DNA from 3 places in the Kitasatospora sp. NPDC004289 genome. Region 1 is predicted to be linked to each of the others. Evidence: riboswitches for the same ligand, from Rfam matches in the RefSeq annotation. Region 1 holds a riboswitch; each other region holds the start of a gene.
The links. Region 1 has a riboswitch for S-adenosylmethionine ahead of ACWEPF_RS27545 (aminotransferase class V-fold PLP-dependent enzyme). Riboswitches for the same ligand answer to the same signal wherever they lie in the genome.

Region 1 (9,435 bases):
CGGGTCTTGGCGAGGACGCCGACCTTGCGCTTGACGCCGTTCTCGTCCACCTCGGCCGGCAGCTCGATCGGCTGCGGCTGCTCGTGGGCGGTGTACTTGTGCAGGTCCGCCTGCGGCAGCTGCGCGTGCACCTCGACGAACTCGCCGTGCGGCAGGCGCTTGATGATGCCGGTCTCGCGACCGTGCAGCACCTTCTCCTTGTCGCGGCGCTGGAGGCCGAGGCACCAGCGCTTGGTGACGATGAACGTGATCACCGGGATGACGAAGAAGCCCACCCGGACGAAGTACGTGATGTCGTTGATCGAGAGGTGGAAGTGCGTGGCGAACAGGTCGTTGCCACCACCGATCAGCAGCACCAGGTAGAGGCTGATCCAGGCCGCGCCGAAGGCGGTGCGGACGGGAGCGTTGCGCGGGCGGTCCAGGATGTGGTGCTCGCGCTTGTCGCCGGTGACCCAGCTCTCGATGAACGGGTAGACCGCGATGGCGACCAGGACCAGCGGGAAGATCATCAGCGGGATGAACACGCCGAGGTTCAGCGTGTGGCCCCACAGGCCGATCTCCCAGCCCGGCATGACGCGGATCAGGCCCTCGGAGAAGCCCATGTACCAGTCGGGCTGGGCGTCGGTCGACACCTGGTCCGGACGGTACGGGCCGTACGCCCAGATCGGGTTGATCGTGGCGATCGCCGAGACCGCGGCGATGATGCCGAAGACCAGGAAGAAGAAGCCACCGGCCTTGGCCATGTAGACCGGCATCAGCGGCATGCCGACGACGTTCTGCTCGGTCTTGCCCGGGCCCGCCCACTGGGTGTGCTTGTGGTAGAAGACCAGGATCAGGTGCGCGACCAGCAGGCCGAGCATGATGCCCGGCAGCAGCAGGACGTGGATGGTGAAGAACCGCGGCACGATGTCGGTGCCGGGGAACTCGCCGCCGAACAGGAACATCTGGAGGTAGGTGCCGACCAGCGGCACCGCCAGGACGGCGCCCTCCATGAACCGGATGCCGGTGCCCGAGAGCAGGTCGTCGGGGAGCGAGTAGCCCATGAACCCGTCGAACATGCCCAGGAACAGCAGCAGGAAGCCGAAGACCCAGTTGACCTCGCGCGGCTTGCGGAACGCGCCGGTGAAGAAGACGCGCATCATGTGCACGATCATCGCGGCGACGAACACCAGCGCGGCCCAGTGGTGGATCTGACGGATCAGCAGACCACCGCGGACCTCGAAGGAGATGTCCAGGGTCGAGGCGTAGGCCTCCGACATCCTGATCCCCTGGAGCGGGGCGTAGGAGCCGTGGTACACGGTCTCGCCCATGCTCGGGGTGAAGAACAGGGTGAGGTAGACACCCGTCAGGATGATGATGATGAAGGTGTAGAGGCAGATCTCGCCCAGCATGAAGGACCAGTGGTCCGGGAAGATCTTCCGCAGGTTGGCCTTGGCCAGGGTGTAGATGCCCAGCCGGCCGTCGGCCCAGTCCGCCGCCGCCTCGTACTTGTTGGCGGGCTTCGCGCGGGTGCTGGCCGGCTTGGCGGCACCCGAGGTGCTGCTCGTGCTCATCGGCTGCGCTCCCAGTAGCTCGGACCGACGGGCTCGTCGAAGTCGCCGGTGGCGACCAGGTAGCCCGCTTCGTCAACGGTGATCTTCAGCTGCGGCAGGGGGTGGCCGGCCGGGCCGAAGATGACGCGCGCGCCGTCCGCCAGGTCGAAGGTCGACTGGTGGCAGGGGCAGAGCGCGTGGTGGGTCTGCTGCTCGTACAGGCTGATCGGGCAGCCGACGTGGGTGCAGATCTTCGAGTAGGCGAGGATGCCCTCGAAGCCCTTCTCCTTGGACTTCTCGTCCTTGAGGTCGCCGGGCGCGATCCGGACGAGCATCAGCGCGTCCTTGGCGATCTGGACCTGGAAGTCGTGCGCGTCCTCCTCGAGGCCTTCCGGCTTCGCGAAGGTGAGCGAGCCGACGATGACGTCCTCGGGCTTCATCGGCTCGTTGGTGTTCATGTTGATCAGCTGGAGCGGCTTGGCCTGGGTGGCCTCCTTCCAGCCGGTGTGCTCCAGCTTGTCCTCGGGCAGCGGCCCGAGGTCGCGGAGCAGCACCACGCCGGAGAGCGGCACCAGGGCCATCGACCCGATCAGGGTGTTGCGCAGCAGCTTGCGACGGCCGAAGCCGGACTCGGCGGCACCCGTCTTGAACTGCTCGATGACGTCGGCGCGGACCTCGTCGTCGGCCTCGATCGGGTGGCGCTCGGCCGGGATCTCGTGGTCCGACATCAGGGTGCGGGCCCAGTGGACCGCGCCCGCGCCGATGCAGAAGAGCGCCACGCCGAGGGTCAGGCCGAGCGCGAAGTTCAGCGCGCTGACGTGACCGATCGGGAAGATGTAGACGATCTTGTCGATCGGGAAGATCACGAAGGACGCGATGAACCCGATGGTCGACAGCATCGACAGGATGAACAGCATCGCGACCTGGCGCTCGGCCCGCTTGGCGGCCCGCTCGTCGATGTCGGTGCGACGCGGCTCGTGGGCCGGCAGGCCCGGGTCGGCGAACGGGTCGCCGTGCGTGGCGACCGCGGTGCCGTGGGAGTCGTGCGACTCCGGCAGGTTGTCCTTGGACATGTCGTGGCTCATGACTTCTTGGCCTTGGTGGTGTGGGCGGCGACCCAGATCGCGACCGCGATGAGCGAGCCGAGGCCGAAGATCCAGCCGAACAGGCCCTCGGTCACCGGACCGAGGCTGCCCAGGGTCAGGCCGCCGGGGTTGGGCTCGTCGTTGGTGGTGTGGCGGACGAAGGCCACGATCTGCTTCTTCTGCTCCTCGGGCATGGTGCTGTCCGGGAAGGAAGGCATGTTCTGCGGGCCGGTCTGCATGGCCTCGTAGATGTGCTTGGCCTCCACGCCCTCGAGCGACGGGGCGTACTTGCCCCGAGTCAGGGCACCACCCTGACCGGCGAAGTTGTGGCACTGGGCGCAGTTGGTCCGGAACAGCTCGCCGCCCTTGGCGACGTCGTCCGGGTTGGTGGAGGTGTACTGCTCCTTGAGCGGAACCACCGGGCCGGGGCCGAGCGAGGCCACGAAGGCGGCCATCTGGTCGATCTCGGGCTGCGAGTAGATGACCTTCTTCTTCGGCACCTGCGCGCCGGGCTGCTGGGCCGGCATGCGGCCGGTGCCCACCTGGAAGTCGACCGCGGCGGTGCCGACGCCGACCAGGCTCGGACCGTCCGAGGTGCCCTCGCCGTTGAGGCCGTGGCAGGAGGAGCAGCCGACGGCGAAGAGCTTCTTGCCCTCATCGATCGCGAGCGACTGCGCCGAGCTGTCGGCCTGCGCCTTCTCTGCGGGCGCGAACGCGGCGTACAGTCCCCCGGTGGCCGCCAGGGCGAAGATTAGGACGAGCAGCGCCGCCAGTGGGTGGCGCCGTCGTGCTGAGAGCTTTTTCACGGATTTAACCCCGGGGTCAGGATCTGGTCGGCTGGATGGGCGTGCCCCGCGCTGCCCGTTCTGCTCGGGTGCTGCGGGGCCGCGCGCGGTCGGTCGGTGCGGTCAGTCGGCTCCGGCCGGCGGCCAGCGACCTGATCTAGCTGGTTACTTGATCAGGTAGATGGTCGCGAACAGGCCGATCCACACGACGTCGACGAAGTGCCAGTAGTACGACACCACGATCGCGGCGGTGGCCTGCTCGTGCGTGAACCGCTTGGCTGCGTACGTCCGTGCCAGGACCAGCAGGAACGCGATCAGACCACCCGTCACGTGCAGGCCGTGGAAGCCGGTGGTCAGGTAGAACACCGTGCCGTACGGGTCCGAGGACAGCGAGAGGCCGTCCTTCTTGACCAGCTCGGTGTACTCGAAGATCTGACCGCCGATGAAGATCGCGCCCATCACGAAGGTGATGACGAACCACGAGCGGAGCTTCTTCACGTCACCGCGCTCGGCGGCGAAGACGCCGAGCTGGCAGGTGAGGGAGGAGAGCACCAGGATCGTGGTGTTCACCGAGGAGAAGGGCACGTTCAGTGCGTGAGCCTTCTCGGTCCAGAACTCTGCGCCCTTGACCGAGCGGAGGGTGAAGTACATCGCGAACAGGGCCGCGAAGAACATCAGCTCCGAGCTCAGCCAGACGATGGTTCCGACGCTGACGAGGTTCGGCCTGTTGACCGCTCCGTGCGCGTGTCCGGTTTCTGTTGCTGTTGCTGTCGCCACGACGGACATTATGTCGGTCCCTTATTCCGTCTTCACGCCGGGGGGTCCACCTCGGAGTGTCCGGTGCGTGCGGTATGCCCCGATGGCAGCCGACGGGGCGTCGGAGACCCCCTCCACCGGCCCGGTGTCCGTTTTCTGATGGTTCATCGGAAGGTGCCGACACCCGTTCGCCCCGCGTGTTGCTCCGGGCCTCCTGACGGTCCGTCGGCTAGGGGCGCCCGCTCCCTCCGCCGTCCGGGTGGACTCGGCCCACCGGGTGACGGTCCGTCGCCCGAGCGGGTGAGTCCCGGGAGGGCTCGTCCCGGCGAGATCGCGCGAGGGGCTCACCACGGGCGGTGCGCCGGAGTAGCATCCGGAAGTGAACGTGGTCCGGATCACATCCGGGCCCGGTCGAGCCGACGCGCGCGCACCACCCATATAAGAGGACGAGCACCGGGAGCAGGGCCCATGGCGCACACGACGGACGAGACGCTCACCGTGCTCGTCTACAGCGACGACCGCAACACCCGCGAGCAGGTCACCCTTGCCCTCGGCCGCCGCCCCGCCGCCGACCTCCCCGAGGTCGAGGTGCTGGAGTGCGCGACGGTGCCCGCCGTCCTGCGCGCCCTGGAGAAGGGCGGCATCGACCTCTGCGTCCTCGACGGGGAGGCCGTCCCGGCCGGCGGCCTCGGCGTCGCCCGCCAGATCAAGGACGAGATCTACGGCTGCCCGCCGGTCCTCGTCCTCATCGGCCGCCCGCAGGACTCCTGGCTCGCCGCCTGGTCCCGCGCCGACGCCGCCATCTCCCACCCGGTCGACCCGGTCCCCTTCGCCGAGTCCGCGGCCACGCTGCTGCGAGCCCGCGTGGCGAGGCGCACTCCTGCGTAAGTGGTGATGCGTCCGGGGGCGCGGGGAACTGACGCACCGTCCCACCCGGGGCGGCCGTCTCACTGGGAAGAACAACACCGCATCAGCGGGCCGCACCTCGCTAGGCTGGCTCCAGTCCACGTCAAGACGGAGAACTGGAGCTAGCCATGGCCCGTACCTGGCCCGACCTGTTGAGCGCACTGCTCGCCGGTGAGAACCTCACCCAGGCCGACGCCGCCTGGGCGATGGACCGGATCATGAGCGGCGAGGCCACCCCCGTCCAGGTGGCGGGCTTCGTGGTGGCGCTCCGCGCCAAGGGCGAGACGGTGGACGAGATCGCCGGCCTGGTCGACTCGATGTACGCCCACGCCGTCCAACTCACCGTCCCCGGACCGGCGGTGGACATCGTCGGCACCGGCGGCGACCGCGCCAAGACGGTCAACATCTCCACCATGTCGGCCATCGTGGCCGCCGCCGCCGGGGCCAAGGTGGTGAAGCACGGCAACCGTGCCGCCTCCTCCGCCAGCGGCGCGACCGACGTGCTGGAGCAGCTCGGCGTCAGCCCGGACGTCCCGCCGCACCGGGTGGCCGAGATCGCCGAGGAGGTCGGCCTGACCTTCTGCCCGGCCCCGGTGTTCCACCCCGCGATGCGGCACGCGGCCCCGGCCCGCCGCGACCTCGGGGTGCCGACGGCCTTCAACATCCTCGGCCCGCTGACCAACCCGGCCCGGGTGACCGCCCACGCGATCGGCTGCTTCGACACCCGCCTCGCCGGGCTGATCGCCGGGGTGCTGGCCCGCCGCGGCGCCAGCGCGCTGGTCTTCCGGGGTGACGACGGCCTGGACGAGCTGACCATCTCCACCACCTCGCACGTCTGGACGGTGAAGGACGGTCAGGTCACCGAGACCACCTTCGACCCGCGCGAGGTCGGCATCGACCTGGTCGACATCGAGGCGCTGCGCGGCGGCGACCCGGCCTTCAACGCCGCCGTGGTCCGCCGCCTGCTGGCGGGTGAGCGCGGCCCGGTCCGGGACGCGGTGCTGCTCAACTCGGCCGCCGCGCTGACCGCCCTGGACCTCACCGACGCCCCGCTCCCGGAGCAGCTGAAGGCCGGGATGGCGCGGGCCGCCGAGGCCATCGACTCGGGCGCCGCCGAGACCCTGCTGAAGAACTGGGCCGAGGCCACCACCCGTTCCTGAGCGTCGAGTTGAAGGCCCGGACCACGGTCCGGGCCTTCTTCGTACCCGGATGCGTCCAGATAGTGGAATGCCGTTTGACCACTCTTCGGAAGCCGCTCTAGAGTTCACGACAGGTCATGAGCGACAGCGACAAGCCCCAGCTTGCTGTCCGGCAACCCTCCGTCCGTGGCGGGGTGCCCTGGGTGAGGACCGGGCACTGCGGCGATCCGTCCGCAGCGCAAGCGCGGACGTCGGCGGCACAGCTGCACCCCGAGGTCCCGGACCTTCAGAGGAGTGCACCCCCATGTCCGTCGCCACCTCCACCTGCGCCCCGCTCCCCGTCCTCGGCCACGACGTCCAGGTGCCGCTGGCCTCCGGCGAGAAGGTCACCTACGCCGCCCTCGACTACGCCGCGAGCTCCCCGGCCCTCCAGCGGGTCTGGGACGACGTCGCCGCCTACGCCCCGTACTACGGCTCGGTGCACCGCGGCGCCGGCTACCTCTCTCAGCTCTCCACCGACCTGTTCGAGCAGAGCCGCCGCACCGTCGAGGAGTTCCTCGACCTGCGCGAGGGCGACCAGGTCGTCTTCACCCGCGCCACCACCGACTCGCTCAACCTCCTGGCCGCCGCCGTCCCGGCCGGCACCGAGGTCTTCGCCTTCGAGACCGAGCACCACGCCTCGCTGCTGCCCTGGGCGCACAACGGCCTCAAGGTCACCTACCTGCGCGCCCCCCGCTCGCACGCCGAGGCGGTCGAGGCCTTCGACCTGGCGCTCGCTCAGAACCCCGCCGAGCACCGCCTGCTCTGCGTCACCGGTGCCTCCAACGTCACCGGCGAGCTCTGGCCGATCGCCGAACTGACCGAGGTGGCCCACCGCCACGGCGCCCGGGTCGTCCTGGACGCCGCCCAGCTGGCCCCGCACCACCGCGTCTCGGTCCGCGAGCTGGACGTCGACTGGATCGCCTTCTCCGGCCACAAGCTCTACGCCCCGTTCGGCGCCGGCGTCCTGGCGGGCCGCTCCGACTGGCTGGACGCCGCCGAGCCCTACCTGGCCGGCGGCGGCGCCAGCCGCACCGTCGCCCGCGAGCTCGACGGCTCCGTCGCCGTCGAGTGGCAGACCGGCCCGGCCCGCCACGAGGCCGGCTCCCCGAACGTGATCGGCGCCTACGCCGTCGCCTCCGCCTGCCGGGCGCTCACCGAGGCCGGCTTCGACGCGCTGGAGGCCCGCGAGCAGGAGCTGATCGCCCGTCTGAAGGCCGGTCTGGCCGAGGTCCCCGAGGTCCGGGTGCTCAGCCTGTTCGGCGAGGACGCCGCCCGGGTCGGCGTGCTCTCCTTCGTGGTGCAGGGCTGGAACAGCTCGCACTTCTCCGCCGCGCTCTCCGCCGAGTACGGCATCGGCGTGCGCGACGGTCTGTTCTGTGCGCACCCGCTGGTGCGGACCCTGCTCGGCGGGGAGGAGGCGGCGCCCTCCGAGTGCGGCGCCCCCGAGCCGTCGCTGCCGGGCGAGCGCAGCCTCAACGCCATCCGGGTCTCCTTCGGCGCCGGCACCCCGGACGAGCACCTCGACCGCTTCCTGGCCGCCGTCCGGGCGCTCGTCTCCGACGGGGCGGCCTGGAACTACCGCAACGAGGGCGGCCGCTGCGTCGCCGACTCCCGTCGGGGCTGAGCGGAGTGGGACGGTAGGGCAGCGACCTCAGGGGCGCGGGGCTCTGCTGATCTGCGGCTCCGCCGCGGCGCGCGCGGGGGGAACGGCAGCACGGGCAACCGGCTGACGGCGGTTCAGTTGCCGGTGAGCCGCCTTCCGTACCCGCGCAGTTCCTCGCGCCCCTGAGCGCTTGCCCTGCCGAGGCTCCGTATGTCAGTCGAGCCCGAGGGCGAACGCCGCTTCGAGGTCGTGCTTGGAGTAGGTGCGGAAGGCGATCTGGGTCTCGGTGTGCTGGACGCCGGGGATCTTGTTGACCTTGGCCGGGATGACGGAGGCGAGGTCGTCGTGGTGGCGGACCCGGACCATGGCGACGAGGTCGTAGCCGCCGGTCACGGAGTAGACCTCGCTGACGCCCTCGATGGCCGCGATCTCCTCGGCGATCTCGGGGATCCGGTCGACGCTGGTCCTGATGAGCACGATCGCGGTGATCACTCTGAAGCTCCTGTCCGTTGGTTCCGGGTCAGCGTAACGGCCGCCCAGGTGCCCAGGTACCCGGCGGCGAAGCCGATGACGTGGACCGCGTAGGCCACGCCGGTGCCCCCCTGGCGGACCGAGAGCCACTGGAGCAGGAACCAGAGCCCGAGCACCAGCCAGGCCGGGAACCGCAGCGGCAGGAAGAGCAGCACCGGCACCAGCGCGGTGACCCGCGCCCTCGGGTACAGCCGCAGGTAGGCGCCGAGCACTCCGGCGATCGCCCCGGAGGCCCCGACCAGGGCGCGGACCGACTCGGGCCCGCCGGTCTGCGCGAGCGCCCAGCCGTAGGTGGCGAGGTGACCCACCATCAGGTAGCCGAGCAGGAACCGGACCCGCCCGAACCGCTGCTCCACCCCCGGCCCGAAGACGAAGAGGAAGAGCAGGTTGCCCAGCAGGTGCGCCCACCCGGCGTGCACGAACAGACCGGTCAGCGGCGAGAGCAGCACCAGCTTGTGCGGCGAGGGCACCAGCGGCGGGCAGTCCGCCGACGCGGGCGGCAGCTGCCGGAGCCGGTCCTGCGTCAGCGGACGGTTCGCCAGCAGCTCGGCGGGGACGGCCCCCCAGCGCTGTTCGTAGCGCTGCTCGGCGCAGACCCGGGCCGGGCCGGTGCCGTAGCGGGGGTTGAGGCCGGCGCTGGGGGAGACCAGCAGGACCAGCAGGCTCAGGCCGATCAGCGTCCAGGTGACCACGGGGACCCGTTCCGGCGGGCGGAGGTCGCGGGTGCCGGGCGGGTCCAGGACGGGGGTGGCCATGGGTGCAGGCATTCCTCCGGGGCCGGTCCGGCACACCCGGGCCTGCTGCATGTGGGGGACCCGCGGGGCGGGCCGGAATCCGTCGGACCGGATCGCGGACGCCCGGTCCGCGGGCACCCGGCCAGGCAATAGGCTTGGCCTCCCGGACCCTGGGTGACCGCCGATCGCGCGGCACCAACGAGAGGACTTGGCACATGACCATCGCGCTCCCCACCGCCGAGACCCGCTGGCGTTGCACGCTCTGCGGCAACCTCACCCGCTTCGACGTGACCCGCTCCGCCCGGACGGTGGAGTTCCTCCA
Region 2 (9,435 bases), on a different contig from region 1:
CGCGACGCCACCACCGGCGACGATGCCCTCCTCGACGGCGGCCTTCGCGTTGCGGACGGCGTCCTCGATGCGGTGCTTGCGCTCCTTGAGCTCGACCTCGGTCGCGGCGCCGGCCTTGATGACGGCGACGCCACCGGCGAGCTTGGCCAGGCGCTCCTGGAGCTTCTCGCGGTCGTAGTCCGAGTCGGAGTTCTCGATCTCGGCGCGGATCTGGTTCACGCGGCCGGCGACCTGGTCGCTGTCGCCGCCACCGTCGACGATGGTGGTCTCGTCCTTGGTGATGACCACCTTGCGGGCGGTGCCCAGCAGGTCGAGACCGGCGTTCTCCAGCTTGAGGCCGACCTCCTCGGAGATGACGGTGCCACCGGTGAGGATGGCGATGTCGCCGAGCATGGCCTTGCGGCGGTCACCGAAGCCCGGGGCCTTGACGGCGACGGACTTGAAGGTGCCACGGATCTTGTTCACGACCAGGGTCGACAGGGCCTCGCCCTCGACGTCCTCGGCGATGATGACGAGCGGCTTGCCGCTCTGCATGACCTTCTCCAGCAGCGGGAGCAGGTCCTTGACCGAGCCGATCTTGGAGTTGGCGATCAGGATGTACGGGTCCTCGAAGGAGGACTCCATCCGCTCCAGGTCGGTGGCGAAGTAGGCGGAGATGTAGCCCTTGTCGAAGCGCATGCCCTCGGTGAGCTCGAGCTCCAGACCGAAGGTGTTGCTCTCCTCGACGGTGATGACGCCTTCCTTGCCGACCTTGTCCATCGCCTCGGCGATGAGCTCGCCGATCTGGGTGTCGGCGGCGGAGATGGAGGCGGTGGAGGCGATCTGCTCCTTGGTCTCCACGTCCTTGGCCTGGGCCAGCAGCTGGTCGGAGACAGCCTGGACGGCCTTCTCGATGCCGCGCTTCAGGGCCATCGGGTTGGCGCCGGCGGCGACGTTGCGCAGACCCTCGCGGACGAGCGCCTGGGCGAGCACGGTGGCGGTGGTGGTGCCGTCACCCGCGACGTCGTCGGTCTTCTTGGCGACCTCCTTGACGAGCTCCGCGCCGATCTTCTCGTACGGGTCCTCGAGCTCGATCTCCTTGGCGATGGAGACACCGTCGTTGGTGATCGTGGGGGCGCCCCACTTCTTCTCAAGGACGACGTTGCGGCCCTTGGGGCCCAGCGTCACCTTGACGGCGTCGGCAAGCTGGTTCATGCCGCGCTCGAGTCCGCGGCGAGCTTCCTCGTCAAAAGCGATGATCTTGGCCATCGGAAGTGGTCCTCCAGGACACGTCGACTGCGCCGGACCGGAGGGCGCCCGCGACGGACGGCCCTGGTGTGCGGGGGTCTTGTCCCCTACCGCTCCCGGGGGCCTCACCGACCCGGTCCGTTGTCACTCTCATGCTGTGAGTGCTAACGCCAATGATTAGCACTCTCGGGTATCGAGTGCAAGCCCAATCGTGATACGGACACCCGCGCCGCGGGCCCGCGCGCACACGACGACAGGCCCGTACGACGTGGTGTCGTACGGGCCTGCCGGCGAAGCGTGGAGACTGCCAGCCCGAAGCCGAGCCGAGGTCCGCAGGTGCGGAAGGTCAGACCGCCGCGCGGACCATGTCCGCCTGCGGGCCCTTCTGCCCCTGGGAGATCTCGAACTCGACCCGCTGGCCCTCCTCGAGGGTGCGGTAGCCGTCCATCTGGATCGCGCTGTAGTGGACGAACACGTCCGCACCACCGTCGACCGCGATGAAGCCGTAGCCCTTCTCCGCGTTGAACCACTTGACGGTGCCCTGAGCCATTCCGAACTCCCCTTGTGCTGTGCTGGCCCTTCGCGGGTCCACAGGATGCGGACCCAGGTCTGTACCGGCACACGCCCGAGGGAACCCCCCCTGGGCGTAGCCGCGGTCATTGCTTGAACGCGCCGACCGCCGCTGAATGTATCCGGACAGACGCCCTCTGCAACAGGGTCAACTTCGCCGAATTCACCGTGTGACGAAAGGGATGTGACGGGAGGAAAGCCTCACGGAGCGGCAATTCGCTCCGGGCATAGCGGACCAATCGGGATGAGACGCTGTCAGATTCCTGACGCTGGCCTGACAGTTCCCGTCCCACCGCGGGCGCCCGACGTCTCAACCGACGGACGGGCCCTGCGTGCACGACTCAGCCGTACCGCCGGACGGGATTCGAAACCTCCGATCCGACTCCGCACTCTACCCCCTGGCACCTGACGGAAATTCACCGCGACATGCGGCGGGCCGCCACCGAATAACCGGAATCATTCGTTCCGGTCGCGGTGACGGCCCGTCGATTGCGCCGTACTGCGGAGCAGCCGGTTCAGCAGCCCCCGGCCACGGCCGGAATGATCGAGATGCTGGTGCCGTCCTTGATCTCGGTCTCCAGGCCCTCGGCGAAGCGCACGTCGTCGTCGTTCACGTAGACGTTCACGAAGCGGCGCAGCTTGCCGGCGTCGTCCAGCACCCGGGCGGCGATGCCGGGGTGGTTGGCGTCCAGGTCGGCGATCACGGCGGCCAGGGTGGCGCCCTCGGCGGCCACCTCGGCGGCGCCGCCGGTGTAGGTGCGCAGGATGGTCGGGATGCGGACGGTGGCGCTCATGGGGGAACTCCTAGAACGGAACTGAAGGGGATCAGGCGGAGGCGAGGCCGGCGGCCCGGAAGGACTCCAGGGTCGGGCGGATGGTGGCGGTCAGACCGGCGTCGGAGACGGCGTCCAGGGTCTTCAGGCCGTCGCCGGTGTTGATCGCCACGGTCTCCTTGGCCGGGTCGAGCTGCCCGGTCTCCACCAGCTTCTTCAGCACGCCGATGGTCACGCCGCCCGCGGTCTCGGCGAAGATGCCCTCGGTGCGGGCCAGCAGCTTGATGGCCTCGACCACCTCGGCGTCGGTGACGTCCTCCACCGCGCCGCCGGTGCGGCGGGCGATGTCCAGCACGTACGGGCCGTCGGCCGGGTTGCCGATCGCCAGCGACTTGGCGATGGTGTCGGGCTTGACCGGCTTGATCACGTCGCGGCCGGCCTTGAAGGCGGCGGAGACCGGGGAGCAGCCCTCGGCCTGGGCGCCGAAGATCTTGTAGGGCCGGTCCTCGACCAGGCCGAGCTTGATCAGCTCCTGCAGACCCTTGTCGATCTTGGTGAGCTGGGAGCCCGAGGCGATCGGGATGACGATCTGCTCCGGCAGGCGCCAGCCGAGCTGCTCGCAGATCTCGTACGCCAGGGTCTTGGAGCCCTCGCCGTAGTACGGGCGGAGGTTGACGTTGACGAAGCCCCAGCCCTCGCCGGCCGGGTCGCCGATCAGCTCGGAGCAGAAGCGGTTCACGTCGTCGTAGTTGCCCTCGATGCCGACCAGCTCGCCGCCGTAGACACCGGCCATCACGACCTTGCCCTGCTCCAGGTCGTGCGGGATGAACACGCAGGACTTGAAGCCGGCCCGGGCCGCCGCCGCGCCCACCGCACCGGCCAGGTTGCCGGTGGAGGAGCAGGACAGGGTGGTGAAGTTGAACGCGCGCGCCGCCTCGATGGCGCAGGCCACCACGCGGTCCTTGAAGGAGTGGGTCGGGTTGCCCGAGTCGTCCTTGACGTGCAGCTGGGCGGTGAAGCCGAGCTCGCGGCCGAGGTTGTCGGCCTTCACCAGCGGGGTCCAGCCCGGGTTGAGGTTGGGCTTGGAGGCCACGTCGGCCGGGACGGGCAGCAGCGGGGCGTAGCGCCAGATGGAGGCCGGGCCGGCCTCGATCCGCTTGCGCAGCGCCTCGGCGTCCGCGGAGCCGAAGTCGTAGGCGATCTCCAGCGGGCCGAAGCACTCGAGGCAGGCGAAGCTGGGGCCGAGCGGGAACTTGGTGCCGCACTCGCGACAGGACAGCTGGTCGGCGGGCCCGAGGTCGACGGTGGGTGCGGCGGAAACAGCGGTAGCCATGGTGGCGGAGGCCTCTCTCCTCATCTTCCCCGTGACGCGGTCGCGCCACAGGCCGGAATTGGCACCTGTCCCGCCGTGGCCGCAGATGGGCCTGATCGCGCGAGAAGGTTGCCGGGACGTCAACGGGCCGTTCCCTCAGTCCCTCTGGATGAGCTCTGTGAAGTTGTGGTCCTGCTCTCCGGCCGACCCCGACGTGCGAAGGTCTGACCGCAGTACGAAGACTGTATCCGAAGGCGCCGGAGCGGGAACCGGCCGTCCGAGGTACGAGATGCGAAGCGCGAGGAGACGAGACAGTGCCCGACCAGCCTCAGCCGTCCGACCCTGCCGAGGAGTTGCTGCCGGAGGTGTCCGACTGGCTGTGCCAGCGCTCCTGGAGCGCCGGCGACCGGCCGTTGGAGGCACTGCTGGCGGCCAAGCAGGCGGCGGGGCCGGCCGGGACGATCAGCGTGGTGCTGCCGGCCCTGGACGAGGAGTCGACCGTCGGCGGGATCGTCCGGGTGATCCGCCGCGAGCTGATGGAGCGTCTGCCGCTGGTGGACGAGCTGGTGGTGGTGGACTCCGGCTCGGCCGACGGCACGGCCCGGATCGCGGCGGAGGCCGGCGCCCGGGTGGTGCACCGGGACGAGGTGCTGCCCCGGCTGCCGGCGGTGGCGGGCAAGGGCGAGGTGCTCTGGCGCTCGCTGCTGGCCACCTCCGGGGAGATCGTCTGCTTCGTGGACGCGGACCTGCGCGAGTTCGACCCGGCCTTCGTCTCCGGGATCGTCGGGCCGCTGCTGACCGACCCGTCGATCCACCTGGTGAAGGCGATGTACGACCGGCCCCTGGAGACCGACGGGGCCGTCGTCCCGGCCGGCGGCGGGCGGGTCACCGAGCTGGTGGCGCGCCCCCTGCTGAACCTCCACTGGCCCCAACTGGCCGGATTCGTCCAGCCCTTGGGCGGCGAGTACGCGGCCCGCCGGTCCCTGCTGGAGCGGCTGCCCTTCCCCACCGGCTACGGGGTGGAGCTCGGCCTGCTGGTGGACGCGCTGGAGCTGGCCGGGCTGGACGCGCTGGCCCAGGTGGACGTCGGGGTGCGGCACCACCGGCACCAGGACGGCCAGGCACTCGGGCGGATGGCGGCGACGATCTACCGCACCGCGCTGGAGCGGCTGGACCGGACCGACCGGCTGAAGAGCACGCAGGACCTGGTCCGTCCGCTGCTCACCCAGTTCACCCGGGATCCGGCCAGCCGGGAGTTCACCGCCCACACCCATCCGGTCGGCGCACTGGAGCGGCCGCCGATGGTGACCGTGCCGGAGTACCACCGACGGTGAGCCCCCCGCATGCGCCCCGTGTGCCGACTGGTTTGCCCCCGGGGGTGCGAGGCAAGGTTGGTGACATGGCCGATCTCGCGACCGAACGTTCGAATCAGACCGGGGCCGCCCCCATCCTGGTGGCCTCCAACCGGGGGCCGGTGTCCTTCACCGCCGAGGACGACGGTTCGCTGACGCTGCGCAGAGGCGGCGGCGGGCTGGTCTCCGGGCTCTCCGCGATCGACGACCCGTCCGCCGTCTGGGTGTGCGCCGCCCTCTCCGAGGCGGACCGCACCGCCGCCCGGCAGGCCCCCGACGGCCGGCTCGACCTGGCCGGGCACCAGGTCGGCGGTCAGGCCGTCCGGATGCTCGACATCGACCCCGGCACCTTCGCCCGGGCGTACAACGGGGTGGCCAACTCCACCCTCTGGTTCGTCCACCACCTGCTGTACGAGACCCCGGTGGCACCGGTCTTCGACGACCGCTTCCGCCGCGAGTGGGACTCCTACCGGGCCTACAACACCGCCTTCGCCGAGGCCCTGGCCGCCGAGGCCGCACCGGACGCCGCGGTCCTGGTGCAGGACTACCACCTCTCGCTCGCCCCCGCCCTGCTCCGCGAGCTGCGGCCGGACCTGAGGATCGGTCACTTCTCGCACACCCCGTGGGCCCCGCCCGAGTACTACCGGCTGCTGCCGGACGACGTGGCGGCCGACGTGCTCACCGGCATCCTCGGCGCCGACCGGGCCGGCTTCCTCACCCGGCGCTGGGCGCTGGCCTTCGCGGACTGCTGCGAGGCGGTGCTGGGCGCCGTCGTGGACCGCGCGGCACTCACCGTCACCCACGCCGGGCGGACCACCGCACTGGGGGTGCACGGGCTGGGCGCGGACGCCGACTTCCTCCGCGAGCGGGCCCACCAGCCGGACGTGGACGCCAGGTTGGCCACCCTCAGGGAGGCCGTCGGCGACCGTCGGACCATCGTCCGGGTGGACCGCACCGAGCTCAGCAAGAACATCGTCCGCGGTCTGCTGGCCTACCGGCACCTGCTGCGCACCCGCCCCGAGTGGCAGGACCGGGTGGTGCACGTCGCCTTCGCCTACCCCTCCCGGCACGACCTGCCGGAGTACCGCGAGTACACCGCCGCCGTGCAGCGGACCGCCCAGGAGATCAACGACGAGTTCGGGACGGCGGGTTGGCAGCCGCTGATCCTGCACGTGAACGACGACTTCCCGCGCTCGCTGGCCGCCTACCGGCTGGCCGACGTGGCCCTGGTCAACCCGATCCGGGACGGGATGAACCTGGTCGCCAAGGAGGTTCCAGTGGTCTCCGACGCGGGCTGCGCCCTGGTGCTCTCCCGGGAGGCCGGCGCCCACGCCGAGCTGGGCGAGGACTCGGTGGTGGTGAACCCCTACGACGTGATCGCCACCGCCGAGGCGCTGCACCGCGCCCTCACCATGCCGGAGGCCGAACGGGCCGACCGCACCAAGCGGTTGGCCGCCGCGGCCACCGCGCTGCCGCCGCAGCAGTGGTTCCTGGACCAGCTGCACGCGCTGCGCGGCGAGTGAGCGGGCCGTCCGGGCCGGTGGGGGGCTGATCCCCACCGGCCCGGACGGGTCGTCAGACCGCGACCGAGACCGTCTGCCCCGCCGCCACCTTGACGGTGAGGTAGGTGTAGGTGACCCCGTGCTCGACCTTGGTCTGCGCCTTGCGCGCCACCCCGTCCACGCTCAGCGTCGGGTGGCTGCCGGCGAAGCGGGCCTCCCAGGTGTAGGTGCGGCTCGCCGAGTGGTTGGTCAGGGTGGAGCGGTTGACCCCGTCCTGACGCAGGCCGATCCGGTCCTTGCCGACCGGGATGTCGTCCACCTGCAGCCAGTCCATCCCGGCGGGCAGCCGGGACTGCGTGGTGAGCCTGCGGTTCGGGGCGTCCGGCTCCAGGCCGAGCAGGCCGGAGACGGTCTGGCCGACCAGGGTGAAGGAGACCTCGGGGTAGTCGCCGTTCGGGCCCTGCGAGGCGTTCACGTGCTGCACGTCGCGCTGGTCGTAGACGTACTTCATCCACTTCCAGGCGGCGTCGTTGCGGTTGTTGGCGAAGAAGGTGTCCGGCAGGTAGGTGAAGGCCTCGATGTTGGACGGGCCGTCGGGGCCGGCCGCCTGGGCGTCCACGTAGTCCAGGTAGGCCTCGTTGCGCGGGCCGGCCTCGATGATCCGCTTCATCGGCATGAACCAGCTGTTCTCCAGCCCCCAGCCCTTGAACGCGGTGCCGTCCAGTGAGTACGCCCGGACCATGTCCGCGCCCGAACCGGCGCCGCTCCACTCGGAGTTGAAGTACTGCTTGAGGGCGGCGGCCTGCTGCTCGGCCCTGGCGGCCAGCGCCGTGTCGCCCTTGCCCCGGGCCAGCGCGGCCAGGCCGAGGTAGGCCTGGTACTGGGCGGCTATGCCGTCACCGGCCTCGGCCAGCTTCTCGTTGCCCTGCTCGTTGTAGCTGGCGGTGCCGGAGAAGATGCCCTTGCCGGTGCCCTCCGCGACCGCCACCCCGCCGTTCGGCTTCGCCTGGTCGTGCAGGGCGACGAACTCTTCCGTGGTGTGCCGGTAGAAGTCCCAGAACACCTCGTCCTCGACGTAGGACTTGTCCCCGCTCCAGCGGTACGCCTGGGCCGCCTTCTCCACCAGCTCGAACGGGGCCGGCACCTCGCGGACGAACAGGTCGGGGCGGCGGTAGTCGATGCTCAGGTAGGTGCCGGTGTCGAAGTTGTGCGCCCAGACCGGGTAGTACTTGTGCGCCTCGGTGGCCGAGGCCGCGAACGAGCGCAGCATGGTGCGGTTCTCGGCGGTCAGGCCGAGCACCTGGGCGCCGACCACCTGGTGGGCCATGTCGCGGGAGTAGTAGCCGCTGCGGTTGGCGTAGCCGGCCCAGTACGAGGGGCCGTAGACGGCGGTGCCGGTGCCGAAGCGGTTGTTCTCGTCGACGTTCACCGGGCCGGTCGAACCGGCGAGCAGCACCCAGGAGTTGGCCTTGCGCTTGGCCCAGTCGAACATCTCCACCACCCGAGGGTCGGAGGAGGTGGCGACCGGGTCGGCCGGGGCCGCCGGGGAGATCATCACGTCGTCGATGTTGAGCCAGGCGTCGCCGGACTCGAAGGCGATCTCCAGCTTGTCGCCCTTGTGCACCCCGACCCGGCTGACGGTGTGCCGGGCGTACTCGAAGCGGGCCGGCACGGTGACCGATCCGGCCTCCGCGCCGTTGACCTTCACGGCGAAGCGGCCGCCCTGGCCGCCGGCCGCGATCCAGGCCGAGATGTCGTACCGGCCGTCCACCGGGGCGGTCAGCGTCTGGCTGATCCGGAACCCGGGGCCGCCGTCGAGGTAGGCGAGCTTGGCGCCGCCGTGCGGGTAGTTGGTGGCCACTCCGGAGCCGGAGGTGAAGTTCCAGCCCCGGGTGCCGAGTTCGAAACCGGGGTTGACCACGGTCGGCACCTTGGCGGTGGCGGCTTCGGCCACCGCGAAGGTCTGTGGGGCGAGCGGTGCGAGCAGTGCGAGAGCAGTGAGCAGCGTCGTTGAGGCGCGTCGCATCAGGGTCTCCTGGGTCGCCTGTAGAGGGTGCAGCGAAGCTAACAGCCCGCGCTAAGGCTTTCAATCCTCTTGCACGTCGGGGAAGAAAGTTTTCATCACGCCATTGCAAGTCTGCTGGCAGCGTTGCTAACGTCCAGCCGTCACCCACCCTCGAAAGGCAGACACCATGGACCTCGACAGACGCGGACTGCTCAGACTCGGCGGCGCCATCACCGTGGGCGCCGGGCTGACCGGCCTCACCACCGCGTGCTCCGGCACCGGTGCCGGCACCGACGCCAAGGGCGGCGGCGCGGGCGACGCCAAGAAGGGCGAGATCTCGGTCTGGAGCTGGCAGGGCCCCGCCGCCCAGCTCAAGGCGCTCCTGCCGGAGTTCAACAAGGCGTACCCGGACATCAAGGTCACCGTCCAGGACATCGGCAACCCCGCCATCTGGGACAAGATCACCACCGGCATGGCGGCCGGCGGCGCCGGCCTGGCCGACGTCCTGCACATCGGTGTGGACTACCTGCCGAGCTACGTCGAGAAGTTCCCGAACGGCCTGGCCGACCTCGGCCCGCTCGGCGCCACCAAGTACCAGAACGCCTTCGCCGCCGGCCTGTGGGAGACCGTGGCGCCCAAGGGCCGGGTCAACGCCCTGCCGTGGGAGGCCAACTCGGGCGGCTTCTGGTACCGC
Region 3 (9,435 bases), on a different contig from region 1:
GGACAACTCCGAACGTCGGGCGGGGGAGTGACGGTCTCTCGCCATGCGCGGATGGAGAGCTACTCGTTGGACATCGCACCCGAGTCAGTGGATTCCACTCGATTTCGTGCCCTGCACCGGGACGCCGTCGATGCGTTGGCTGATGGTCAGGCGGAGCATGCGTTCGCGCTGTCCGAGCAAGCACTGGAGTGCTGGAGTGGACCGGCACTGAGCGGTGTCAAGGCACACGGGCGACTGGAGGTCGAACGGCGTGGGCTGGAGGAGCTACGACTGGAGGTACTGGCACTACGTCACGACGCTGGTCTGCGACTCGATCGACTGGCAGCCGTGATCCCTGGGTTGCGTTCGTTGGTAGCCGAATTTCCCAGCCGGCGACGATTCAAGGACCAACTGGCGGAAGCACTGGAGCGGTCCGGCCGATCCGCCCAGGCCTGGGAGTTGAGACATGAGTACGAGCAGCAGGGCCGTGCTTCCGATGGCTCGGTCGATGTAGTGCCCCAGGCACCGGTCGGGGTCACGACCGCCCTTGGGTCTCGGCCGGCCGGTCCAAGGAAGGCCGGGGGCTCCTTGCGAGCGGATTCGGACATGCCTCAGATCTCTTTGCTGGGTCCGGTGCGGGCCTGGATCGGGGGCCACGAGATCCCTCTCGGGTCACCCCAGCAGAGGGCGGTGCTCACCATGCTCGCCGCACAACCCGGCGGACCGGTCTCCATCCCGGAGCTTGTCGACGGAGTCTGGGGCGACCGCCCTCCACCGCAGGCGGTCGCGGCGGTCCGCACCTACATGTCACGCCTTCGAGCGGTCTTGGAACCGGTGAAAGAGATGCCGAGCTCAGCCGCCCGGATCGTTGGTACGAGCGACGGCTATGCCCTGCTGTTGCCCCGGGAAGCAATTGATCTCCATCTGTTCGAGGACACGCTCGCTGAGGCGTGGTCGGCCCAGTCGGTCGGGGATGCCAGGGCGACCGCACAGGCAGTGACGGCGGCATTGGATCTCTGGCGAGGTGGCCAGGCATTGGCGTCGGTGACAGGTCCCCATGCGGAGATGCTGCGGATCAGGCTTGAGGAGCGTCGAATCGCAGCCCAAGAACTTCGGTTCGAGTCTGAGCTGGCGCTGGGCGGCGGTCCTGAGCTCATCGCGGAGCTGTCCCAGACGGCTAGTCAGCACCCGCTACGCGAGCGGCTACGCGAGTTTCTGATGATTGCTCTGTATCGTGCAGGACGTCAGGCCGAGGCTTTGGGAGTCTACGCCGACACTCGCAAGCTGCTGATCGACGAACTCGGAGTCGAGCCGGGAGTCGGGCTGTCTGCCGTGCACGCCCGTATCTTGTCTGCGGACCCAGAACTCCTCCCTGAGCTGCCTGCAGTCTCTCGACAGGCACCGCCGACGAACGCGTTCGTCCCCCGGCCGCCAGCTCAACTTCCGGCAGACCTTACGGACTTCACCGGCCATCATGAGCTGGTTCACAGACTGACCGAAGATCTGCTGGGCGGGGGCGGGCCAGCGGTGCAGGTGCAGGTGCTCCGGGGAATCGGCGGAGTGGGAAAGACGACGCTTGCCGTGCACGTGGCCCACAAGGTCAGGCTCGCCTTCCCGGATGGCCAGCTCTATGCCAATCTGCGCGGCACTGGCGCAGCCCCAGCTGATCCGGCGACGGTGTTGGGTGACTTCCTGTACGCGCTGGGAGTGCATGACGTTCCGGACTCGTACGAGCAGCGTGCCGCCCTGTACCGTTCGTTGCTGGCCGACCGACGGTTGCTCGTCGTACTGGACAATGCCAGAGATGCCGAACAGGTTCAGTCGCTCATCCCCGGGGTCTCCGGAAGCGCTGTGCTGGTTACCGGTCGTTCCCGGTTGGTCGGGATGTCTGGCGTACGCGTATGGGATGTTGACCGGCTGACGGAGGCCGACGCCTTGGAGCTGTTCGCCGCAGTCGTGGGGGATGGTCGCGTCGGAGCCGAGCTGGAGGCGGCGCGCGCTGTGGTGTTCGCCTGTGGACTTCTCCCACTTGCCGTCCGTATCGCCGCCGCGAGGCTGGCCAGCAGGCCGCGGTGGAGCGTGTCGGACTTGGCCCGGCGGCTAGCCGATCAGCAGCGCCGACTCGACGAACTTCAGCTGGGGAACCTAGCGGTAGAGACGACGATCGGGCTCGGGTACCACCAGTTGTCGAGTGAGGAGTCCCGCGCGTTCCGGCTTCTTTCGGTGGTCGATTCCTCCGAGCTGCCGCTCTACGCCATTGCCGCGCTGATCGGCAAGGACGAGACCAGCGCTGAGAATCTCGCCGAGGGCTTGGTCGAGGCCAACATGCTGGAATCCCACTCCCCCGGTAGGTATCGCTTCCACGATCTTCTGTTGCTCTTCGCGCAGCGACAGAATGAACGGGTGGGTGATTCCGATGAGCAGAAGGCTGCGCTGGGGCGACTGCTGACCATCCTCCGGGCGATGGTGTATGACACAGCGCAGGAGCCGAATCTCGGTGATGAGTTTCCCGATTCGCCGGGAATGAAGCGCAGCGCTGCCTCGGCGCAGGTGGAGGGTGTCCGAGATGTTCGAGACTGGCTCAACTCCAGCCGCGCGATGATCCTTGGTGCAGTCGAGGCCGCATTCTCTTGGGCAGGGCTCGAACATCTTGCCATGGATGTCGTCGTTGCGCTGACCACAGCCCTGAACGGCTGGGAGTCGACGTGGAGGTTGCGCGCAATCCTCGACGATGCTGCCAGCTCGCGACGGTATCAGTCGGATGCGTATCTCCTTGCGCGGATCCGGTACGTGCAGGGTGACTTGTTCGCAACAGGAGGTGAGTTCATAAAAGCAGAGGAGGTACTTCGTGAAAGCATTTCCCTGCTGTGGAAGGAGGATCATCCCCGGCTCAGCGCGATGGTTTCTCTTCGCCTGGCCGGCGTACTCAGCGTCACCGGCCGATCCGGCGAGGCGCTGCCCCTGTATGACAAGGCGCTGGAGATTTCCCGTCGTTTGGGAGCCGCTCTGACGGAGATTCGGATTCTTGCGAACGTGGCGAGGGCCTACGTGCAGTCAGGACGGCCGGAAGCCGGAGTTCAGTCAGCGCGAACGGCAGTCGAGGCGGCACGCTTGACAGGTAGCGCGCCGATTCTCGCCGATGCACTGTACCAACTCGGTGTCGTGCTCAACGCCACCGAGGAACCGGGCGAAGCTGCTGATCACCTGAGCGAGGCGCTGACGTTGTACCGAACCGAGCAGAGTCGACTCTGGGAGTGCTACTCACTCGCCAGGCTTGCTGCGAGCTTGCTGGCGAGCGGACGGTACTCGGAGGCGGCCGCTGCGGCCGGCCAGGCGCTGGCCATCGGTCAGGAACTGGACGCTGCATACTGCCAGGGCCTCGCCCACGCAGCGCTGGGCGAGGCCCTGCTACGGCTGGGCCAGCAGGCAGCCGGGCTGCAGAGTCTTCGCGAGGCGCACTCGGTGTTCGAGCGGCTCGGGGTGCCGGAAGCCGCAGCGGTGGAGGAACGCCTTGAAGCGATAGTGATGGATCACGGCAGTTCGGAGGTTTCCTGGTAGCCCTGAACCCGCTGCGCGCTGTCACTCCAAGCGTCGGAAGAGATGTAGGCCGCTCTCACCGAACCTGGCGGGTAGGGCTCGACCATTTCTCTCCCCCCGCCGAGGCCGACTGGCATGGGGCGTGAAGTGGCCCTGGCAGCTGGGTCTGTTGTGCGCCAGAGCCACCGCGTGGCGGTTCCTGATGCGGCTTGGTGACTGGAAGCCTGACGATCAGCGCAGGAGGGTGTCCAGGAAGGGGTTGCCGAAGACGTGGTGGGGGTCGAGGCGGTCGAGGGTGGTGACGGCCTCGGTCCAGTCGGGGAAGGAGGCGGGGATGGTGGTGGTGAGGAGGGTGGGGTCGGACCAGGCGGCGGTGTCGGTGTAGGCCCAGCCCTTGGACCATTCGACCCGGAGGGCCGCGCGGGTGCCGTCGAAGAGGGCGAGCAGGGCCTGTTCGAGGTCGCGGCAGAAGCGGTGCAGGCCGGGGGTGCCGGGGAGGGTGAGGATGTCGAGCCAGAGGGCGGTGTCCCGGTCGGGGTGGGCGGGGTCGGGGCGCAGGGCGGAGAGCAGGGCGGGCCGCGCGCCGGGGATGCCGGTGGCGGCGGGGTCGTCCAGGCCGGTGACGCGGATCTCGACGGCGCCGTTGACGGGGTACTCGCCGCGCTGCTGGTACTCCGTCAGCAGGCGCTCGTAGGTGGTGGTGAAGGCGTTGACCGCCCACTGGAGGTCGGCCCGCCGCAGGTGGACCGCGTAGCCGTTGGCGGTGACCCGCAGGGTGGTGGGGCGGACGTACTGCAGGAGGGCCCGGGAGGGGCCCCAGAGGTCGGAGCGCAGGCCGTCGGCGAGCAGGTGGGTGAGGAGCTCGCCGGTGAGCAGGGAGCGCAGCAGGCCGCTGGAGAGCAGGACGTCGGTGAGGTCCCCGGTGAGGCCGATCTTGGTGATGAGGAACTGGAGCTGCCCGAAGACCGGGGCCAGTTCCGGCGCGCCGGAGACCAGTTGGCCGGCCAGGTCGGCGACCGGCTTCGGGATGTTGTCGGAGAAGGGGTAGTTGTAGGGCTCGGTGACGGTGCGGGCGGCGAACGGCCGCCCGGGGGTGAGCCGCCAGGTCTTGAGCCAGGGGTGGGTGGTGAAGGCGTACCAGATCGCCTCGGCCCGGCCGTCCCGGTCGACGAAGGAGGCGAGGGTGCGGGCACCCGCGGTGCCCGGGGCGGCGAAGAGCTCGGTGGCCGGGACGTCGACCCGGCTGACGCAGCGCAGCGGACGGTCGGGCCCGACCCGGAGCACCGCCTCGGTGAGGAAGGCCCGGCCGAGCTGGACCAGCAGGGCGCCGGCCTCGGCCTCGGTGCGGTCGTAGGTGCGGAGCGCGTAGCGGCCGGCGGTCCCGTCCCAGACCACGGCGGTGAGCGAGACCACCTGGTTGGAGAGCGAGCCGTAGCCGTGGCCGGCCGGGGCGGTCTCACCGGCCGCCGGGACGGCGGTGCCGTGGCCGCCGATCGCGAGCACGCCGCCGACGGTGAGGTCGCCGGGGGCGGGGCAGGCTGTGACGCCGAGGCCCTGCTCGGCGAGGCGGGCCAGCAGGTCCTCCATCGCGGCGCCGGTCTGCACCCGCACGGTCGGTGCGCCGGACACCGTCGCCCCGGTGAGGGTGACGGCGGTGAGGTGGCGGGTGGTGTCGACCAGCAGGACGCGGGCGGTGGACGGGGTGCCGGGCGCGACGGTGAGCGGGGCCCAGCCGTGCCGGTGGCCCTGCGGGCGCAGCCGCCAGCCGGCGGCGCGGGCCCAGTCCGCGAGTTCGGCGACCTGCTCCGGGGTGGTCGGCTCGCAGACCCAGAGCGGGTCGGTGCGGACCTCCCCGGCCCAGTTCTCGAACACCTGCTGGTACGGGACCAGCCCTCCGGGGAGACCGGCGGGGGCGGCGCCGACGGCCTGCGCGCTGTCGGGCCCGACGGTGCCGCGCAGCAGCCAGGCCGCGCCGGCCGTGCCGAGGGCCGCGGCGAGCGTCTGACGGCGCGTCAGTCCCCGGTCGGTGTGCTGTGGTTGCCCTGCTCGTTGGTCTGTCACGCGGCGACGCTACCAATGTGGATCATCCGACGGGCCGGTTTCGGCCCGGGGCGGGGCGGTTCCGGACGAGGTGGGGGGAGGTTGGTCACGGCGCCGCCACGACTTGATATGGTTCCTCGCGAATCATCCAGAGGGGTGGAGGGACCGGCCCTACGAAGCCCCGGCAACTCCCCGTTCGACCCGGCGTCCGAAGTACGCGCCGTGCCGTGCGGGAGCAGTGCCAACTCCGGCCTGTCGCCACTGTGGCGCGGGAAAGATGAGGAGACACGGTGCTCTCTGTGCTGTCCTTCGCCCGGGCGCTACCCGCCCCGGCGCTTTCGCGTACCCGTTTCGTGTCCGGCGCAGGCATTCGGCCCACTTCTGCGGCCTTCCCTCGCTGACCACCCCCGGCTCCCCGCACGGAGCCGCCGCGGGCGGACCCACCCGCCGTCCGCGGTTCTGAGACGGAGTACACCCATGGAAACCATCAGCGGCGTCGGCGTCCTCGACAAGGTCACCTCGATCCTCGGCACCCTGGAGGCCGGCCCGACCACCCTGGCCGGGCTGGTCGCCGCCACCGGCCTGGCGCGGCCGACCGCCCACCGGCTGGCGGTCGCGCTGGAGCAGCACCGGCTGGTCGCCCGCGACATCGAGGGCCGGTTCACGCTCGGCGCCCGGATCGGCGAACTGTCGGCGGCGGCCGGTGAGGACCGCCTGCTGGCGGCGGCCGGGCCGGTGCTCGCGCACCTGCGCGACGTCACCGGGGAGAGCGCCCAGCTCTACCGGCGGCAGGGCGAGATGCGGATCTGCGTGGCCGCGGCGGAGCGGCTCTCCGGCCTCCGGGACACCGTCCCGGTCGGGGTCACCCTTCCGATGCGGGTCGGGGCCGCGGCCCAGATCCTGCTGGCCTGGGAGGAGCCGGAGCGGCTGCACCGGGGCCTGCAGGGCGCCAGCTTCACCGCGACCGCGCTGAGCGGGGTGCGGCGGCGGGGCTGGGCGCAGGCCGTCGGGGAGCGCGAGCTCGGGGTCGCGTCCGTCTCGGCGCCGGTGCGCGGCCCGTCCAACCGCGTGGTGGCGGCCGTCACGGTGTCCGGCCCGATCGAGCGGCTCAGCCGCCACCCCGGCGCCCGGCTGGCCCAGGCCGTGGTGGACGCCGCCGAACGCCTCACCGAGGCCGTCCGGCAGTCCTGAGCCCGGGCCGTCCTGAGCCCGGGCGGTCCTGAGCCCGGCGGTCACGAGAGCGCTGGGCCCGGCCGGTTCTGAGCCCTGAGTCGGGCAGCCGGGTGACCCGAGGGGTCGTCAGGGGTTCGCCCGGCGGACGCGCCGGGCCCGGAGGTACTCGCGTGCCAGCAGGCGGAGCGCGGCGCCCTTGGGCGGGCCGGCCGGGCGCCGGAGGAGGGCGGGGAGGTCGGCCCGGGCGGCGCGGGAGGTGAGCGCGTCCAGGCCGACCATGCAGCGGACCATCGGACGGTGTGAGGGCGGGGCGAGGTCGATCACGGCGCGGCCCTCGGCGAGGGTGCGGTCGGCGTGGTCGAGCTGAGCGGTGATCAGGGCCCGGACGGCCGGGAGGTCGGCGGCCCGTTCGAGGTCGGGGCGGGTGACGCCGTGCCGCTCCAGGACCTCCTGGGGGAGCGTCAGCCGGCCGTCGGCCAGGTCCTCGGCGAGGTCGGCGACGAAGTCGATCCGCTGGGCGGCGTCGAGGTAGGTGCGGCAGGCGGCGCGGTAGTCGCCCTGGTCACCGTCCGGGCCGAGCAGGGTGGCGACGACCAGGAAGGCGGGCAGCGCGTAGGCGTCCAGGTAGGCCTGGTAGTCCGCCTCGGTGGCGAAGCCGGGGAAGTCGAGGTCGGCGAGGGCACCGGCCAGGTGCTCCGGCACCAGCGTGCGCAGCGCGGGGTGGGCCTCGACGGTGTGCAGGAACGGGCGCAGCTCGGGCTGGTCGGTGGCCCCGGTGGCGAGGGCACGCTCGACCTCGTGCTCCCACCGCGCGTACGCCGCCCGCCGTCCCTCCGGAGGGCCGCTGTCGAGCAGGGTGTCGGTGCGGTGCATGTAGGCGGTGGCAGCGATCACGTGCGGCACCAGACCTGCGGGGAGCAGCAGTTGGGCGGCCAGCGCGGCCTCGCGCCGGTACCGCGTCACCTGCCGCCGCTGCCGGGTGTAGTCCTCCCGCAGCCCGGGGTCGGTGATCCCGGCCGCGTCCAACGCCCTCGTCCAGCCACTCATCCCGGGCCCGCCCCTCTCCTTGATCGTCTCCGCGAACCCTAACCGGACCCTCGGAGTTCCGAGGTGTCCGGGCGGCGCGGGTCCGGGGACGATGGGCCGGGGCGGCGCCGGCCGCCGGAGGAGGGTGGGGCGTGCGCAGGGTGTGGTGGGTGCTGCTGGCCTTGGCAGCGGCGTTGGTGACGGTGCCGGGGGTGGCGTCCGGGGTGGCGTCGGCGGAGCGGAGTGCGGAGCGTCCGGCGTTCCAACTCCCGTTCCCCTGCGGGTCGGTGTGGCAGTTGAACACCTGGGGCCATGACCCCGCGCTGGACATGGTGGTGGACGGGAACACCGGCTCGGACGGCCTTCCGGTGCTGGCCTCGGCGGCGGGCACGGTCTCCGCGACCTACCGGGACAACGGCTCGGGCAACACGATCCAGATCAACCACGGCGGCGGCTGGTTCACCGCCTACTACCACCTCAAGGACGCCCCGGACGCGTACGTGAAGAAGGGCGACCGGGTGGCCGCCGGTGCGGCCATCGGCCGGATCGGCACCTCGGGGGCCTCCAACTGGGCGCACCTGCACTACGAGCAGCGCTACCTCGCCAAGGGCGACTTCACCGACGAGCGCCACCGGGTGCCGTCCCTGCTGGACGGCGTGCGCTACTCGGGCCCGAACGCGAGCTGGACCGGCGTCGTCAGCCGCAACTGCGCGGGCGCCCCGCCCGCCTGGCAGGACTGCCCGAGCGGCTACGTCTGCTTCTACGACGGCCCGGACGGCACCGGTTCGGTCTGCCGCTCCGACTCCGACCAGCCGGTGAGCAGCTGCGGGTTCCGCCGCTCGTACTTCAACAACGGCTCGCCGCAGCCCGGTTACGACCACGTCCAGGTCTCCTTCCAGGGCGGTGGGGGGCTCTGCCTGCACCGCGGCTGGACCGAGGGCCGCGGCAGCCTGCCGGACGGCGGGAAGGTCGTCGAGGGCTTCGTCTGGCGCGGAGAGTGCTGAGAGCGGTGAGGCCGGTGAGAGCTGTAGGAGCAGTGAGAGCTGTGAGAGCGCCGGGACACCGGACGGAGTGCTGATCCGGTGACCGCTCCAGCGGTGATCGTTATCTGAACGATGTGTTCCGCTCGTTACCCTTCCTCCACCACCAGTGGGGAGGGGTATCGGCGCGTGTACAGCATCATCGTGGTTCCGGGGCCGGGGATGGAGCCGGAGGGGCAGTTGCGGCTCGCCCCCGGCGAGGGCGTCCGCTTCGGACGTGAGGGAGGGTCAGGAGACCTGGTCATCCGGCACGGTGGCGTCTCCAGAGTCGCCGGGGAGATCACCGCCGACGGGAGCCACTGGCTGCTCAGCAACCTCAGCCGCTCCGCCACCTACGTGGTGGAGAACCCGGAGGGCGCCGGCGAGCACCTCAAGGTCTCCCCGGGGCGGCTCGGCGCACCGGTGCCCTTCGAGTTCTCCCGCCTGGTCCTGCCGGCCGGGTCGGAGCTGGTCACCCTGGACGTCTGGGCGCCCCGGCACGACTACGCCGACCGCGACCTGCCGGCCTTCCCCGGGGGCGAGCCCACCCTGCTGGCGTTCCCCCTCGACCGCTCCAAGCGGTACTTCCTGGTGCTCGCGGCCCTGTGCGAGGCACGCCTGCGCACCTCGCCGCACGCCGCCCTCCCCACCGTCGACCAGG

Region 2: it holds a riboswitch for S-adenosylmethionine, as region 1 does, so the genes downstream of both, thrC (threonine synthase) here and ACWEPF_RS27545 (aminotransferase class V-fold PLP-dependent enzyme) in region 1, are expected to answer to the same signal.
Region 3: it holds a riboswitch for S-adenosylmethionine, as region 1 does, so the genes downstream of both, ACWEPF_RS19050 (IclR family transcriptional regulator) here and ACWEPF_RS27545 (aminotransferase class V-fold PLP-dependent enzyme) in region 1, are expected to answer to the same signal.

Annotation. Positions count from the first base shown of each region.
Region 1 is NZ_JBSGEL010000048.1:685-10,119, forward strand. It holds gene qcrB (cytochrome bc1 complex cytochrome b subunit) at 1-1,553, opposite strand, end outside; gene qcrA (cytochrome bc1 complex Rieske iron-sulfur subunit) at 1,550-2,617, opposite strand; gene qcrC (cytochrome bc1 complex diheme cytochrome c subunit) at 2,614-3,423, opposite strand; gene ctaE (aa3-type cytochrome oxidase subunit III) at 3,568-4,188, opposite strand; gene ACWEPF_RS27535 (response regulator) at 4,627-5,046, shown strand; gene trpD (anthranilate phosphoribosyltransferase) at 5,193-6,224, shown strand; SAM riboswitch class IV at 6,337-6,454, shown strand; gene ACWEPF_RS27545 (aminotransferase class V-fold PLP-dependent enzyme) at 6,508-7,869, shown strand; gene ACWEPF_RS27550 (Lrp/AsnC family transcriptional regulator) at 8,062-8,340, opposite strand; gene ACWEPF_RS27555 (rhomboid family intramembrane serine protease) at 8,337-9,134, opposite strand; gene ACWEPF_RS27560 (hypothetical protein) at 9,329-9,435, shown strand, end outside.
Region 2 is NZ_JBSGEL010000032.1:82,356-91,790, reverse strand. It holds gene groL (chaperonin GroEL) at 1-1,248, opposite strand, end outside; gene ACWEPF_RS22355 (cold-shock protein) at 1,574-1,777, opposite strand; gene ACWEPF_RS22350 (ubiquitin-like small modifier protein 1) at 2,313-2,591, opposite strand; gene thrC (threonine synthase) at 2,623-3,903, opposite strand; SAM riboswitch class I at 3,921-4,058, opposite strand; gene ACWEPF_RS22340 (glucosyl-3-phosphoglycerate synthase) at 4,236-5,216, shown strand; gene ACWEPF_RS22335 (alpha,alpha-trehalose-phosphate synthase (UDP-forming)) at 5,282-6,757, shown strand; gene ACWEPF_RS22330 (hypothetical protein) at 6,810-8,762, opposite strand; gene ACWEPF_RS22325 (ABC transporter substrate-binding protein) at 8,929-9,435, shown strand, end outside.
Region 3 is NZ_JBSGEL010000026.1:1,310-10,744, reverse strand. It holds gene ACWEPF_RS19060 (AfsR/SARP family transcriptional regulator) at 1-3,537, shown strand, start outside; gene ACWEPF_RS19055 (cholesterol oxidase substrate-binding domain-containing protein) at 3,748-5,577, opposite strand; SAM riboswitch class I at 5,698-5,840, shown strand; gene ACWEPF_RS19050 (IclR family transcriptional regulator) at 6,034-6,747, shown strand; gene ACWEPF_RS19045 (phytoene/squalene synthase family protein) at 6,856-7,776, opposite strand; gene ACWEPF_RS19040 (peptidoglycan DD-metalloendopeptidase family protein) at 7,908-8,759, shown strand; partial or broken gene ACWEPF_RS19035 (FHA domain-containing protein) at 8,925-9,435, shown strand, end outside.